Regions from separate parts of the Lentzea sp. NPDC092896 genome, predicted to be linked through region 1. Evidence: riboswitches for the same ligand, from Rfam matches in the RefSeq annotation. Region 1 holds a riboswitch; each other region holds the start of a gene.
The links. Region 1 has a riboswitch for glycine ahead of gcvT (glycine cleavage system aminomethyltransferase GcvT). Riboswitches for the same ligand answer to the same signal wherever they lie in the genome.
Positions count from the first base shown of each region.

Region 1 (4,818 bases):
CGAACATCGCGGCCGCGTTGGCCTGCGCGCCCGAGTGCGGCTGGACGTTCGCGAAGCCCGCGCCGAAGAGCGACTTGATGCGCTCGATGGCGAGCCGCTCGACGACGTCCACGTGCTCGCAGCCGCCGTAGTAGCGACGGCCGGGGTAGCCCTCGGCGTACTTGTTCGTGAGGACGGAGCCCTGGGCCTGCAACACCGACACGGGCGTGAAGTTCTCCGAGGCGATCATCTCGAGAGTGCCCTGCTGGCGCGCCAACTCGGCCGCAACGGCTTCGGCGACCTCGGGGTCGTACTCCGCGAGGGAAGCGTTGAACTGGTCGGACATCTGGAGAATCTCCCTACTTGGCGCGCTTGTAGAACGGAAGTGCGACGACCTCGACCGGCTGCTTCTTGCCGCGGACGTCGACCAGCAGTGGGGTGCCGGGCTCGGCACTGGCCCGCGACACGTAGGCCATGGCGACGGAGTAGCCGAGGGTCGGGGACAGCGCGCCCGACGTCACCTCGCCCACGACCTCGTCGCCGTTGAGCACCGCGTAACCGTGGCGGGGGGCACGGCGTTCAGGGGTCTTCAGTCCGACCAGGACCGAGTCCACCCCGGACTCGGCGACCTTGGCCAGCGCGTCGCGGCCCACGAAGTCGCCCGGCTTGTCGAGCTTCACGACACGGCCCAGGTTCGCGTTGTACGGCGTCAGCGACGTCGTGAGCTCGTTGCCGTACAAGGGCATTCCGGCTTCGAGGCGCAACGTGTCGCGGCAGCCGAGCCCGCACGGCTTGAGCTCGTGCGCCTCGCCCGCGGACAGCAGCGCGGCCCAGACGGCCGGCGCGTCGGCGGGTGCGACGAAGAGCTCGAAGCCCTCCTCGCCCGTGTAACCCGTGCGCGCGAGCAACGCGTCGACTCCGGCCACGGTGGAAGGGTACGAGGCGTAGTACTTGACCGACGCCAGATCCGTCTCGGTCAGGCCGGACAGGATCTCGACGGACTTCGGGCCCTGGATCGCGATCAACGCGTAGTCGGTCGACTTGTCGGTGACGACCGTGTCGAACCCGGCTGCGCGCTCGACCAGTGCCTCAGCCACGACGGCGGCGTTGGAGGCGTTCGCGACGACCATGAACTCCTGGTCGCCCAGGCGGTACACGATCAGGTCGTCGAGCACGCCGCCGTCGGCCTGGGTGATCATCGTGTAGCGGGCCTTGCCGACGGCCAGCGCGGAGATGTGCCCGACCAGCGCGTAGTCGAGGGCCTCGCCCGCCTGCGGTCCGGTCAGGACGATCTCACCCATGTGCGTGAGGTCGAACAGGCCCGCGGTGGTGCGCACGGCGTGGTGCTCGGCGAGTTCGGACGAGTAGCGCAGCGGCATCCGCCAGCCCGCGAAGTCGGTGAACATCGCGCCGAGCTGCTCGTGCTCGGCGTTCAGAGGCGTGAGGCGGGACATCAGAACGCTCCTCCAGGGTGCGCCGAAGAGCCGGACGCGGCCGGCTGAGGCATCAGAAGAATGACACGATCCATCGGAGACTCCTCACTAGAGCGAGCCTCCCCCTCTGTCATGAGCCTGAGAGCTTCACCACCGAAGTGGCTTGCACCGTGGGCGAGGCTGCCGAGCAGCCTGCTTTCCAGAGTTGCCTTCGTCGCGCGGTACCTGTGCCTGAGAGATTCCGGGGAGGGATTGCTCCTTCGGCGCCCCTGCTGGAGGGGTCTCTTCCGCGCGACATCGACGGCCGTGTTCAGTTGGTAGCCCCAGACGCTAGCAGGCCAAACGTCACAGCGGCACGCCCTGCGCCGTCTTCTCGACCACCTTGCGCTCCGCCCAGAAGGACAGGAACGGGACCGTGCCCGCGAGCAGCACCAGCAGGGTGCCCTTGATCGACCAGCGCAGCTTCAGCGCCAGGTCGACGGAAATCACCAGGTAGATGGCGTAGAGGAAGCCGTGGATCGGGCCGACGACCTTCATCGCGCCACCCATGTCCGCGGCGTACTTGAGCACCATGGCCACGACCAGGAGCAGCAGGAAGACTCCGACCACGTAAGCCATGACCCTGAACCGGGTCAACGCACCCTTCATCTGCCCGCCTTCGCTCAACGACCGTCCCGCGCGTTGAGGTTCGCGAGCATGCGGTTGTAGGCCGCGAGCTCCGCGTCTTCTTCGTCGTCGAACTGCTCGACAGGCGCGGGTTTGACGGCGACAACGGTAGCCATCGGCTCCGGAGCAGGCGCAACCGGATCCTCGTCACGGCGCTGACGTGCCAGCCGACGGAACCGCCACACCATGAACAGGGGGAAGAGGCCGAAGAGCGGCCACTGCAGCACGTACCCGAGGTTCTGGAACGTGCCGCTGGCGGACTCGAAGCGCTGCCACTGCCACCAGGCGAGTCCGCAACAGGCGACCAGCGCCGCCAGACAGGCGAACGCGATCAGCACACGTTGGGGAGTAAGGAGGCCGCGCACGACCTCCACACTACTTGGGAGTCCTTCCGGGGGTCCGGGGACCGCCCCCGGCGAAAACACTCCGAGTCAGCTCCGGCGAGCGCGCTCCGCGAGCATGCGACGCCACTGACTTGGGTGGGTCTCCGGAAGGAGACCGCCCCGTGGGGTGTGAGGGCCTCGGCCCTCAGCGGAAACACGGCGAACGAACGTTGGCGAGCGCGCCCCGCACGAGCGCGCGTGCCCGTTCAACGAATGGATGCAGGGCTGCCGCCTCCGACAGCCCGGTCCACCTACGCCACGCCGTCCCGGCGCTGCCTCTGCAGACGAGCAACGCACCAGGCCGCGGCGGAGCCACGACGAAGGTGCTGGAGAACCGTCATCGGTCCCAGGCGCCTCCCGAGATCGGCAGGAGACAGGCCGGCCGCGCGGTAGTCGAGCGCGCGCTGGTCCAACGGGCTGATGCCCGCGTCCCACCACTGCTCGGCCTCGGCGACGTCGCCCACCAGCTGCCAGTAGCTCGCCGCGGCGGCGAGCAGTGCCTCGGGTGCCTCCGGCGCCCGCTTGCGCATCGCGGCCACGTAGGCCGGATCCGCCGAGTCGACCTTGACCAAGCCACGCGACCCACTCCTGCCTCCCCGCTGCACGGGGATGCCTGGCGCCGAGGGGGGAGCCTCCGCGAGCCACGCGTTCTTGATCCGGTTCACCTCCTGCATCTCTGCGTCATCAGACCGTTCAGCCGCCCACTGCTGCAACAGCTCGTGGACCCCGGAGTCCTCGACCATATGTGCCTCCTCGTCGGTCGGGGATCGGCCATTGCAGCGGAAGGTATTCGGTAGGTCTGACAATCGCCAGACCCTGAATCCCCAGAACACCCGTTACCAGTGCGTGATTGGCCTCATTCCACCCATCCGGCTCAACGCAGACGGCCGAAGATCACCCAACGTCACTAGCTGAGCGGGGTGGCCGTGCCGAAGAGGCTCCTGATGAAGGTGATGATCGACTCCGCGCCCTGACGAAGCCAGCCGAGAACCTGCTGCACCGCCGAGGCGGACTGCTCGGGCTGGGTGATCAGGAGGAACAGCACCAGCGCGACGCCCGCCAGCACTAGCACCTTCTTGAGGTTCACAGGTACCTCTCCGTCCGTGTGGTTCACCGGTCAGGCGGCGGACCGCCCGTGTCACCCGTCATGGTCCCTCATTCACCCTTGCGATGAACAACGACCACGCCCAACTCGTCCCAGGATCTACCTGGGACGCACGCCTGCGTGACGGCCAATGTCACCCGAATGGCGGCTAAAGAGGGGCCTCAACAGCGCCGATGTCCTGGGCACGAGGTGAACACGGACTCCCTCGCATCCCACAGCTTGGAAGAGAGACTGTTGCACCGGGGCTCACCCGGATGCCGAACTCACCCCATCACGCACCGTCACGCCTTCGTGGCGCTATTAATGCGCGTCCGACCATTATCCAATTACTCCAGACCGCCGCAGTTCCATAATTCGGTCGGCCGCCACACCCATGTCGGCAAGCACTTCCCCGGTGTTCGTTCCGGGCGAAACAGGAGCCGTGGGAACCGCCGCGGGAGTGCGGTCGAACCGGGGCGCCGGGGCCGGGTGCGGCGAGCCCGACACGTCCACGAAAGTGTCGCGGGCTGCGTTGTACGGGTGATGCGCCGCCTCGGCAGGAGTCAGCACCGGAGCCAGGCACGCGTCCGTGTCCCGCGCCAGGTCCGCCCACTCGTCCCGCGGCCGGGTCTTCACCGCCGCCGCGATGCGCTCCCGCAGCTCAGGCCAGTTCGCCGGATCGTTGCGCGAGGGCGCGTCCTCCAGGCCCAGCACGCGCACCAGGTCGGCGTAGAACTTCTCCTCCAGCGCGCCCACAGCCACGTACCGCCCGTCGGCGGCCTCGTAGACGTCGTAGAACGGCACTCCACCGTCGAGCATGTTCTCGCCGCGCCCGCCCGACCACATGCCGGCGGACCGCATCCCGTGCAGGAACGTCGTCAGCAACGCCGCCCCGTCGACCATCGCGGTGTCCACGACCTGGCCACGTCCGGAGCGCTCCCGTTCATACAGTGCGGCGAGCACGCCCAGCGCCAGCAGCAACCCTCCGCCGCCGAAGTCGCCCAGGAGGTTGATGGGGAACGACGGCGGCCCTCCTGCTCGTCCCAGCGGCTCCAGCGCACCCGCGACGGCGATGTAGTTGATGTCGTGGCCGGCGCGGTCGGCGAGCGGCCCGTCCTGGCCCCAGCCGGTCATGCGTCCATATACAAGGCGCGGGTTGCGGGCCAGGCACTGCGCGGGGCCGATGCCCAGCCGTTCGGTCACGCCCGGCCGGAAGCCCTCGATCAGCACGTCCGAGCGCTCGACCAGTCCGAGAACGAGCTCGGCACCCTCC
Region 1 covers NZ_JBIVPX010000004.1:483,989-488,806, reverse strand. The annotation lists gene glyA (serine hydroxymethyltransferase) at 1-325, opposite strand, end outside; gene gcvT (glycine cleavage system aminomethyltransferase GcvT) at 339-1,433, opposite strand; glycine riboswitch at 1,530-1,621, opposite strand; glycine riboswitch at 1,622-1,712, opposite strand; gene ACIQF0_RS23220 (DUF3817 domain-containing protein) at 1,758-2,060, opposite strand; gene ACIQF0_RS23215 (hypothetical protein) at 2,075-2,443, opposite strand; gene ACIQF0_RS23210 (transcriptional regulator) at 2,713-3,204, opposite strand; gene ACIQF0_RS23205 (hypothetical protein) at 3,369-3,548, opposite strand; gene ACIQF0_RS23200 (CaiB/BaiF CoA transferase family protein) at 3,885-4,818, opposite strand, start outside.

Region 2 (4,818 bases), on a different contig from region 1:
CGCTGGGACGACCCGGCTGAGCCACTCCGGGACTGGCTGCTCACCCCCGCACTGCGCGACCGTCTGTCCGGAATGGACGTCGAGGTCGCGCAGTACGCGGTGATGCAGATCGACGCGCTCGGATGACGCCTATTTCGCTTGCCGCAGCTGCTTAGGCTGAGTGCGTGAAGTGTTGTGGACGCGTCTTGACCGAGGCAGATCTGATGCTGCTCGACGGGGATCCCGAACTGGTTTCGGACGACCTCCTGCAGAACTTCGCCTGGCATCAGTCAGGCTGCTTCGACGAGGACGAGTACAGGAATGCCTGGCGGCGACTCGCGTACCGGGTGGTCCAAGTGCTCGAGGACGACCCGAACATCGCGCTCGCCGAGGGAATGATGCTGGCGAGGCCCCTCACCTGGCCGGAGGACGAGCGAGCAGCGCTCCGTGCGCAGCTGACCGACGCCCTGCGGCGTGCGGCCGGGGACGAGGAGCGCTGGCCGGCGCTGGAGGCGTTGTTCCAGGCCGCCGCGCGTCTGGACGAGAGCCTGACCCCGTGGCTGCGTTTGGTCGACACGTTCCCCGACGAGGTGGTCACGTACCTCGCCGGGAGCTGGGCGTCCGCCGTCCAGTGCACCACCGAGGGTGACTACGGCTACACGCTCGACTGGGAGGACCCCACGCCCGGCGAGGAGATGCGGGAGTGGCTGTTCCGCCCCGCCCTGCGCGACCGACTGTCCGAAATGGACAGCGAGGCCGCGCAGGACGTGTACCTGCAGATCGACTGGTTCGCGGAGGAGTTCAGCACTCGATGACGTTCACGGCGAGTCCGCCGCGAGCTGTCTCCTTGTACTTCACCGACATGTCCTTGCCGGTGTCCCGCATGGTCTTGATGACCTTGTCGAGCGACACGAAATGAGAGCCGTCGCCGCGCAAAGCCATGCGCACAGCCGTGATGGCCTTGATCGACGCGACGGCGTTGCGTTCGATGCACGGGATCTGCACCAGACCGCCGATCGGGTCGCACGTGAGGCCGAGGTTGTGCTCCATGGCGATCTCGGCGGCGTTCTCGACCTGCTCGGGGGTGCCGCCGAGCACCTCGGCGAGGCCACCGGCGGCCATCGAGCAGGCCGAGCCGACCTCGCCCTGGCAGCCGACCTCGGCGCCGGAGATCGACGCGTTCTCCTTGAACAGCACGCCGATCGCACCGGCCGTCAGCAGGAACCGGACCACGCCGTCGTCGGAGGCTCCCGGCACGAACTTCGTGTAGTAGTGCAGGACCGCCGGGACGATGCCGGCCGCGCCGTTGGTCGGCGCGGTGACGACACGGCCGCCTGCCGCGTTCTCCTCGTTGACGGCCAGCGCGAAGAGCGTCACCCAGTCCATGACCCGCAGCGGGTCGGTGACGAAGTGCTCCTTCTCCAGCGTCTTGCGCATCTCGGCGGCGCGGCGGCGGACCTTCAGGCCGCCGGGCAGGACACCGTGCTCGTTGCAGCCGCGTTCGACGCACTCCTGCATGACGTGCCAGATGTGCAGAAGTCCTTGGCGGACCTCGGCTTCGGTGCGCCACGACAGCTCGTTGGCCATCATGATCTCGCTGATCGACAGGCCGGTCTCGCGGCAGCGCGCGAGCAGTTCGTCGCCGGTCAGGAACGGATGGGCCAACGGCGTCGAGTCCGGCTTGATGCGGTCGGTGCCCGACGCGTTCTCGTCGACGACGAACCCGCCGCCGATCGAGTAGTAGACGGCGTGCTCGACCGACTTGCCGCCCGCGAACGCCTCGAAGCTCATCCCGTTGGGGTGCAACGGGAGTGACTTGCGGCGGTGCATGACGAGGTCGCGGTCGTGCACGAAGTCGATCTCGTGCGCGCCGCCGAGCTTGAGCCGTTTGCCGGAGACGATCTCCTCGACGCGGTGGGCCGCGGCCGTGGGATCGACTTCTTCCGGATGGTTACCTTCCAGCCCCAGGAACACGGCCTTGGGGCTGCCGTGGCCGTGGCCGGTCGCACCGAGCGAGCCGAACAGCTCGACGTGCACGCGGTCCACTTCGGACACCCGTGCGCCGAGCTTCTCGACGAACATCGCGGCCGCGCGCATCGGGCCGACCGTGTGTGAACTGGACGGTCCGATGCCGACGGAGAACAGGTCGAAAACGCTGATCGCCACTGATCAGTCCCTCGTGGTGGTGGAGCGGTCAGTCAGACTTGGTGAGTTCGGCGTACTTGGCCGCCGTGAGGAGGTTCTCGGCCGACTCGACGCGGACCTTGAACAGCCAGCCGGCGCCGTACGGGTCGCTGTTCACGACCGCCGGGTCGTCCACGACGGCGCTGTTGACCTCGATCACCTCACCGGTGACGGGCGAGAACAGGTCGCTGACGGACTTGGTGGACTCCAACTCGCCACAGACCGCGTTGGTGACGACCTTGGCACCGACGTCGGGCAGCTGGACGAAGACGATGTCGCCGAGCGCGTCCGCGGCGTACTCGGTGATTCCGCAGGTCAGCGGGTCCTGGGTGCCCGGCGTCCAGTCGACCCACTCGTGCTCGGCGGTGTAGAGCAGGTTCTCGGGGAACTCCACGGCAGCGACTCCTCTGGCTGTGACGGGTCAGGAAACTTGCGCCCCCTCCGCCGTGCAGAGTTGCCTACCCCGAGCGGTCTTGCTGCCTGAGAGTGTGCGGGAGCTTGCCCCTTCGGCGCCCCGACCGGTTCGTCGAGGTCTCTCCCACTCGGGTTCTGACGCTTGCGCGCCGCGGCCGGTGTTCAGTTCTCGGCGCGAACGCTATGTGCGTCCCCCGCCGAGTGTCAACGCGGGACGGTCGAGTGGAACGCGAACGAGGCTCAGGTCGCTCTGTCCTAGATGAACAACCAGAGGGTTACCGGATAGTGCGATCCGCACAGTGACATGACCTTCCGACTGGCCCACATTATGAGATGTCGGCCCACCGAACGGAGGAGTCATCGTGCGGATCGCAGTTCCTCGCGAGATCAAGAACCACGAGTACCGCGTCGCTCTCACGCCTGCCGGTGCGCACGAACTGACCAGCCGCGGCCACGACGTGTACGTCGAGCAGGGCGCCGGTCTCGGTTCCGCCATCACCGACGAGGAGTACCTCGCCGCGGGCGCCAAGATCCTCCCGACCGCCGACGACGTGTGGGCGGAAGGTGACCTGGTTCTCAAGGTCAAGGAGCCGATCGCCGAGGAGTACCCGCGTCTGCGCGCCGGTCAGACCCTCTTCACGTACCTGCACCTCGCCGCCGACCGGCCGCTGACCGAGGCGCTGCTGGCGTCCGGCACCACGGCCATCGCCTACGAGACCGTGCAGCTGCCGAACCGCTCGCTGCCGCTGCTCGCCCCGATGTCCGAGGTCGCGGGCCGGCTGGCTCCGCAGGTCGGCGCGTTCTCGCTGATGAAGCCCTCCGGTGGCCGCGGCGTGCTGCCCGGCGGCGTCCCCGGTGTCGCCCCGGCCCGCGTGGTCGTCATCGGCGGTGGCGTGGCCGGCGTCAACGCCGCCACCATCGCCGTCGGCATGGGCGCGGACGTGCAGATCCTCGACACCAACGTCGACCGCCTGCGTCAGATCGACGCCCAGTTCCAGGGCCGCCTGCGCACGCTCGCCTCGAACTCGTTCGCCATCGAGCAGGCCGTCCGCGAGGCCGACCTGGTCATCGGCGCCGTGCTCGTCCCCGGTGCCGCCGCCCCGAAGCTCGTGTCGAACGCGCTGGTCGCGGACATGAAGCCGGGTTCGGTGCTCGTCGACATCGCCATCGACCAGGGCGGTTGCTTCGAGGACTCCCGCGCCACCACGCACGCCGAGCCGACCTACGAGGTCCACAACTCGGTGTTCTACTGCGTGGCGAACATGCCGGGCGCCGTCCCGCGCACCTCGACCTACGCGCTGACCAACGTGACGCTGCCGTACGCGGTCGCGCTGGCCGACAAGGGCTGGGAGAAGGCGCTCAAGGACGACCGTTCGCTCGCCTTGGGCCTGAACGTCCACGCCGGCCTGCTGACCAACGGCCCGGTGGCCGAGGCGACCGGCCTCGCGCACACGCCGCTGGAGACCGTCGTCTAAGACCAACTGAATGAATGAGGCCCCCGCACGCGTCAATCGCTGCGGGGGTTTCGCCTATCTGAGCGCCTCGACGCGCGCCTTGATGCCGTCGATCACGCAGTCCAGTCCGAACTCGAACTGTCCCTCCAACGACCACAGCTCCGGTTCGTCCAGCATCCTCACGTAGTTCGGGTGCTTCTCCCGGTACAGGTCCGCGATCTTCGGCAGGTCCGGCGGCGGCGAGTCCATCCCACCGCGCGCCACGAAGTTGACCTCGGCGATCGCGTACCCGATGGCGAAACTGGAGATCGTCGAGATCGACCGCGCCGCCGCGGGCAGGGACAGACCTGCCCGCGTCATCGGTTCGAACATCGCGTCGCTCATCGCCACGGCCTTCGGGCCGATGCTGTTGAACTCGCCGATGCCCCTGACCCACCACGGGTGCTTGTGCGCGAGATGACGCATCGCGTGCATCATCGCGCGCACAGCCGTCTCCCAGTCGTCCTCGGGGCCCGGCAGCGGGAACTCGCCGTAGATCTCGTCCAGGCAGAGCTCGATCAGCGCGTCCTTGGTCGGCACGTGCCAGTACAGCGACATGGGCGCCGCGCCCAGTTCCGCCGCGAGCTTGCGCATGGACAGCTTCTGCATGCCGTCCCGGTCCAGCATCTCCAGCGCCTTGCGGACGATCGCCTCCCGGCTCAGGCCGAGGGGCTGACCGCTGCTGGGCCTGGGCTTGCCGAACCACACGCTCTCCACAGGCCGATCCTAAGCACGCCGCAGCAGCACG
Region 2 covers NZ_JBIVPX010000009.1:90,378-95,195, reverse strand. The annotation lists gene ACIQF0_RS35375 (hypothetical protein) at 1-126, shown strand, start outside; gene ACIQF0_RS35370 (hypothetical protein) at 186-794, shown strand; gene ACIQF0_RS35365 (L-serine ammonia-lyase) at 781-2,145, opposite strand; gene gcvH (glycine cleavage system protein GcvH) at 2,174-2,557, opposite strand; glycine riboswitch at 2,622-2,714, opposite strand; gene ald (alanine dehydrogenase) at 2,940-4,052, shown strand; gene ACIQF0_RS35350 (TetR/AcrR family transcriptional regulator) at 4,107-4,787, opposite strand; gene ACIQF0_RS35345 (MFS transporter) at 4,797-4,818, opposite strand, start outside.
Region 2: it holds a riboswitch for glycine, as region 1 does, so the genes downstream of both, gcvH (glycine cleavage system protein GcvH) here and gcvT (glycine cleavage system aminomethyltransferase GcvT) in region 1, are expected to answer to the same signal.

Region 3 (4,818 bases), on a different contig from region 1:
CGAGGACGCCACGTCGCTGTCGCGGATCGATCTGCTGTCCCAGACCGGTTTCACCGCCGAGCAACTGTCCCAGCTGGAACGCGACGGTCTGCTGCGCCCCGGCCCCGGCGGCCGGTTCACCACCGAGGACATCACCGCGCTCCGCACGATCCGGACGATGACCGGGCTCGGCGTCGAGCGCGAACACCTGCGCGCGGTTCGCGCGGCAGCGGACCACGAGGTGGTCGTGCTGAAGTCTTTCTCAGATCCCGAGACGGTTCGGGAATTGGCTGACCTGTTCACCTCGTTGCACACGTTGTTGGTGAGAGCGGGCTTGCGGCAATCATCTTGATCACTTTCTGCCCGCAACAATTGAGCACACGGCCCGCTTGGCGGGTAGCGTCGAACGCATACGCCGGGGGATGCTCGGAGCGAACCGGGTACTCCCCAACGAGTCAGAGGGAGGCGAGACCCGATGAGTGAGATGCGCGTCGTGGGCGTCCGGGTGGAGCTGCCCCAGAACCAGCCGATCCTCCTGCTCCGTGAAACCGAGGGTGAGCGGTACCTGCCGATCTGGATCGGCTCTGTGGAGGCCACGGCGATCGCACTCGAACAACAGGGTGTCCGTCCTGCCCGTCCGCTCACGCACGACCTCCTCAAGGACGTCATCGGGGCACTGGGACGCAACCTCGAACAGGTGCGGATCACCGACCTGCAGGAGGGCACCTTCTTCGCCGAGCTCGTGTTCGACGGCGACGTGCGGGTGTCCGCGCGGCCGTCCGACTCGGTGGCGCTGGCGTTGCGCGTCGGCGTGCCCATCCACGCCGAGGAGTCCGTCCTGGCCGAGGCGGGCCTCATCATCCCGGACGAGCAGGAGGACGAGGTGGAGAAGTTCCGCGAGTTCCTCGACTCCGTCTCCCCGGAGGACTTCAGGGGCGCGGACACCTGAGTTTTCCGGGTGTCGCACTCCGTCTTGTATGGACCGTGAGTCAGTTCGTTTGGATGTCCCTCGATCGGACTACTTACGGTCGTTTTAATCGCTAAACGATCACTAAACGTCACCTGAACGTCCCGTTTCGGGTGACGGCATGACTCTCCACTTGAGGTTGAGGGTCGCCTCTCCCCGCGCGTCGCGTTGACCTGCCCTCGGACCGGTCCTACCGTCGAACTCGAGTGGACGTCGCTGGTTCGCGCGAGCTGACGTAGCGGCTTGACGGTCATGAGTTTCGTGGCCGTTCCGAGGGGAGGCAGGCGTGGTCGAGGAAGCGCCCTTGAGGGCCGAATCCGGGCTGCAGGGTGAACTGTTCCCGGACTCCTCGCTGCCGGACGAGCTCGTCGGTTACCGAGGACCCGCGGCGTGTCAGATCGCGGGGATCACGTACCGGCAGCTCGACTACTGGGCAAGGACCGGGCTGGTCGCGCCGACGATAAGGATGGCGCACGGCTCCGGGAGCCAGAGGCTGTACTCCTTCAAGGACATCCTGGTGCTCAAGGTCGTGAAGCGGCTGCTGGACACCGGTGTCTCCTTGCAGAACATCAGGGTCGCGGTCGACCACCTGCGCCGCCGCGGCGTGCAGGACCTGGCGCGCATCACGCTGTTCTCCGACGGCACCACCGTCTACGAGTGCACCTCGCCGGAAGAGGTCGTCGATCTGCTGCAGGGCGGTCAGGGCGTGTTCGGCATCGCGGTCAGCGGTGCGATGCGCGAGATCTCCGGCACGATCCACGAGTTCCCGGCCGAACGTGCGGACGGCGTCGAGATCGCCCCGATGACCGAGGACGAGCTGACCCGCCGGCGTCGCGAGCGCGCCACCGGCTGACCGGTTTCGGAAACGTGGCCGACTGGCGCCGTGGGATGGCCGGTCGGCGGCAGCGACCAGACCCCATCGGTCCCTAGCGTTCCCCGCATGACGATCACCCCCTCCTACCAGGTCGTGAAGGTGCTGGAAGCGGCGGCGCAGCGCGCGCTTCGGCTGGAGTTCGGCTTCCTCGGCACCGAGAACCTGCTGATCTCGCTGATCGACACCATCGGACCCGGCCGCAAGCTCGGCGTGAAGTCGCTGCGCGCCCAGGCGATGGCGCGAGGGGCAGAGCACTGGGCCGACGACGACGGTGGCGTCGTTCCCGAGGCTCATCCGGACGTCACGGCGTTGCTGAACGTCGCCTGCGACCGCCTGGTCATCGAGACCGTGCCGCCCGTCAGCCGTGCGCTGGAGGAGTGTCTGCTCGCGGCGGCCGCCCAGGCCGGCGACGGCGTGCTGACCACGACCCACCTCTCCCTCGCGTTGCTGGAGCAGGGTTCCGGACGTGCCGCCGACCTGTTCGTGCTGCGCGGAGCGGACGTCGACGCGATGGCCGCCGCTGTGCGAGCGGATGCCGCGCGGACCCACGCGGAGGTCGAGGAAGCGCCCGCCGTGCGGTTGCTGCGCAAGGCGGGAGCGTTGGAAGGGGAGTCCGGCGGCGGGTACGTGCGCTGGCTGGTGCGCTGGGTCGCGCGCGGCCAGGGGCTGGGAGGGCCGGTGCTGACCGTCGTGCGCAACGAGGCCGGACGGCTGGCCGTGGCCGCGAGGCGTGAAGTGTCGTCTCGAGACCTGGTGGAGGCGGTGCTGACGGTCGACCGCCAGTTGACGGTGGCGGGCAGGAAGCTGAAGCCGGAGTTCGAGTCGGGCGGGGCGGCGGCGTTGCGCGAGGCAGGAGTGGATCCGGCCGCGTTGCCCGGCGGCGGTCCGGTCGTGCGTGCGATGGAACGGGCGAAGCTCGTCGCGGCCCGGCGCGGAGACGCGGTCGTGGGCACCCGGCACCTCCTCGTGGCGGTGCGCGACGACCCGGCGGACCCCGTCGCGGGAGCGCTCGCCGGTCTTGGCACTGAGATGTAGGTCGCGTCCCTAGCGACTAGGTGGACTGCCTGCGGGTATTCTTCTCGGGTAGTCGCTGAACTCAGGCGGGAGAGACCGGGATCGAAGAGCCCGGCGCCGAAGGAGCAAGTCCCTCCCCGGGAACCTCTCAGGCATCCAGGACCGCCGAGTGAGACGCCTCTGGAAAGTGGATCTCTAGGGATCCCGCCGACGGTGAAAGCCCATCCTTACCGGTGGGTGAACCTCTCAGGCGCCCTTCGGGGTACGGACAGAGCGGGGAGGGCACCAGGACACGTGTGCCCGCAGCCCCCCGGAGGCGTTTGATGACGCAGGACCGCATTCCGCTCGCAGCTCTCGAGCACGGCACCCCGTTCGCCGACCGCCACGTCGGTCCGCGCCCCGCCGAACTCGCGCGCATCCTCGACGTCATCGGCGTCGGGTCGCTCGAGGAGCTGGCGCAGCACGCGGTGCCTTCGTCGATCCACGAGCGCGATCTCGTGCTGGACCTGCCCGCCCCGGCCACCGAGACCGAGGCGCTGGCCGAACTGCGTGAGCTCGCCTCGCAGAACCGCCCGATGACGCAGATGATCGGCCTCGGCTACTACGACACCGTGACGCCGGGCGTGATCCTGCGCAACGTGCTCGAGTCGCCCGCCTGGTACACCGCGTACACGCCGTACCAGCCGGAGATCTCGCAGGGCCGTCTCGAGGCGCTGCTGAACTTCCAGACCATGGTCGGCGACCTGACCGGCCTGCCGACCGCGAACGCGTCCATGCTGGACGAGTCGACCGCCGCCGCCGAGGCGATGACGCTGGTGCGCCGCGCGGGCAAGTCCAAGTCGAACAAGTTCGTCATCGACGCCGACACGCTGCCGCAGACGCTGGCCGTCATCGAGACGCGCGCCGAGCCGCTGGGCATCGAGATCGTCGTCGCCGACCTGTCGCAGGGCATCGAGGGCCTGGGCCTGGGCGGCGACTTCTACGGCGTGCTGCTGTCCTACCCCGGCGCCTCAGGTGTCGTGCGCGACCAGGCCGCGTTGATCGAGGAGATCCACGCCGCCGGTGCGCAGGCCGTCGTCGTCGCCGACCTGCTGGCGCTGACGCTGCTGCGCGCGCCGGGCGAGATCGGCGCGGACGTCGTCGTCGGCACCACGCAGCGCTTCGGCGTGCCGATCGGCTTCGGTGGCCCGCACGCCGGCTACATGGCCGTCCGGTCCGGCCTGGAGCGTCAGCTGCCCGGCCGCCTGGTCGGTGTCTCCGTCGACTCCGACGGCTCGCTGGCCTACCGCCTCGCGCTGCAGACGCGTGAGCAGCACATCCGCCGTGAGAAGGCCACGTCGAACATCTGCACCGCGCAGGTTCTTCTGGCCGTGATCGCGTCCATGTACGCCGTCTACCACGGTCCCGAGGGCCTGCGGTCGATCGCGACCCGCGTGCACCGCCTGGCCACCGTGCTCGCCACGGGCCTGTGCGAGGCCGGGCTCGACGTCGTGCACGGCGAGTTCTTCGACACCGTCCAGGTCCGCGTCGAGGGCCAGGCCGCCGCTGTCGTCGAGAAGGCGCGTGAGGCCGGCATCAACCTCCGCGAGGTCGACGACGACGTCGTGGCAATCGCTTGCGACGAGAAGACCACGCGTGCGCACATCGTCGCCGTGTGGAACGCCTTCGGTGTCACCGGGTCCGATGTGGACGCGATCGACGCCGACACCGCCGACGGCATCCCGGGCGACCTGCGCCGCACCTCGGACTACCTGACGCACCCGGTCTTCCACGCGCACCGCTCCGAGACCGCGCTGCTGCGCTACCTGCGCGCGCTGTCCGACAAGGACGTCGCGCTGGACCGCAGCATGATCCCGCTGGGCTCGTGCACGATGAAGCTGAACGCCACCGCGGAGATGGAGTCCATCACGTGGCCGGAGTTCTCGACGCTGCACCCGTTCGCGCCCGCCGAGGACGCCGCCGGTCTGCTGAAGATCGTGTCCGA
Region 3 covers NZ_JBIVPX010000005.1:125,153-129,970, forward strand. The annotation lists gene ACIQF0_RS25120 (MerR family transcriptional regulator) at 1-331, shown strand, start outside; gene ACIQF0_RS25125 (bifunctional nuclease family protein) at 455-928, shown strand; gene ACIQF0_RS25130 (MerR family transcriptional regulator) at 1,233-1,799, shown strand; gene ACIQF0_RS25135 (Clp protease N-terminal domain-containing protein) at 1,887-2,855, shown strand; glycine riboswitch at 2,912-3,009, shown strand; glycine riboswitch at 3,013-3,108, shown strand; gene gcvP (aminomethyl-transferring glycine dehydrogenase) at 3,158-4,818, shown strand, end outside.
Region 3: it holds a riboswitch for glycine, as region 1 does, so the genes downstream of both, gcvP (aminomethyl-transferring glycine dehydrogenase) here and gcvT (glycine cleavage system aminomethyltransferase GcvT) in region 1, are expected to answer to the same signal.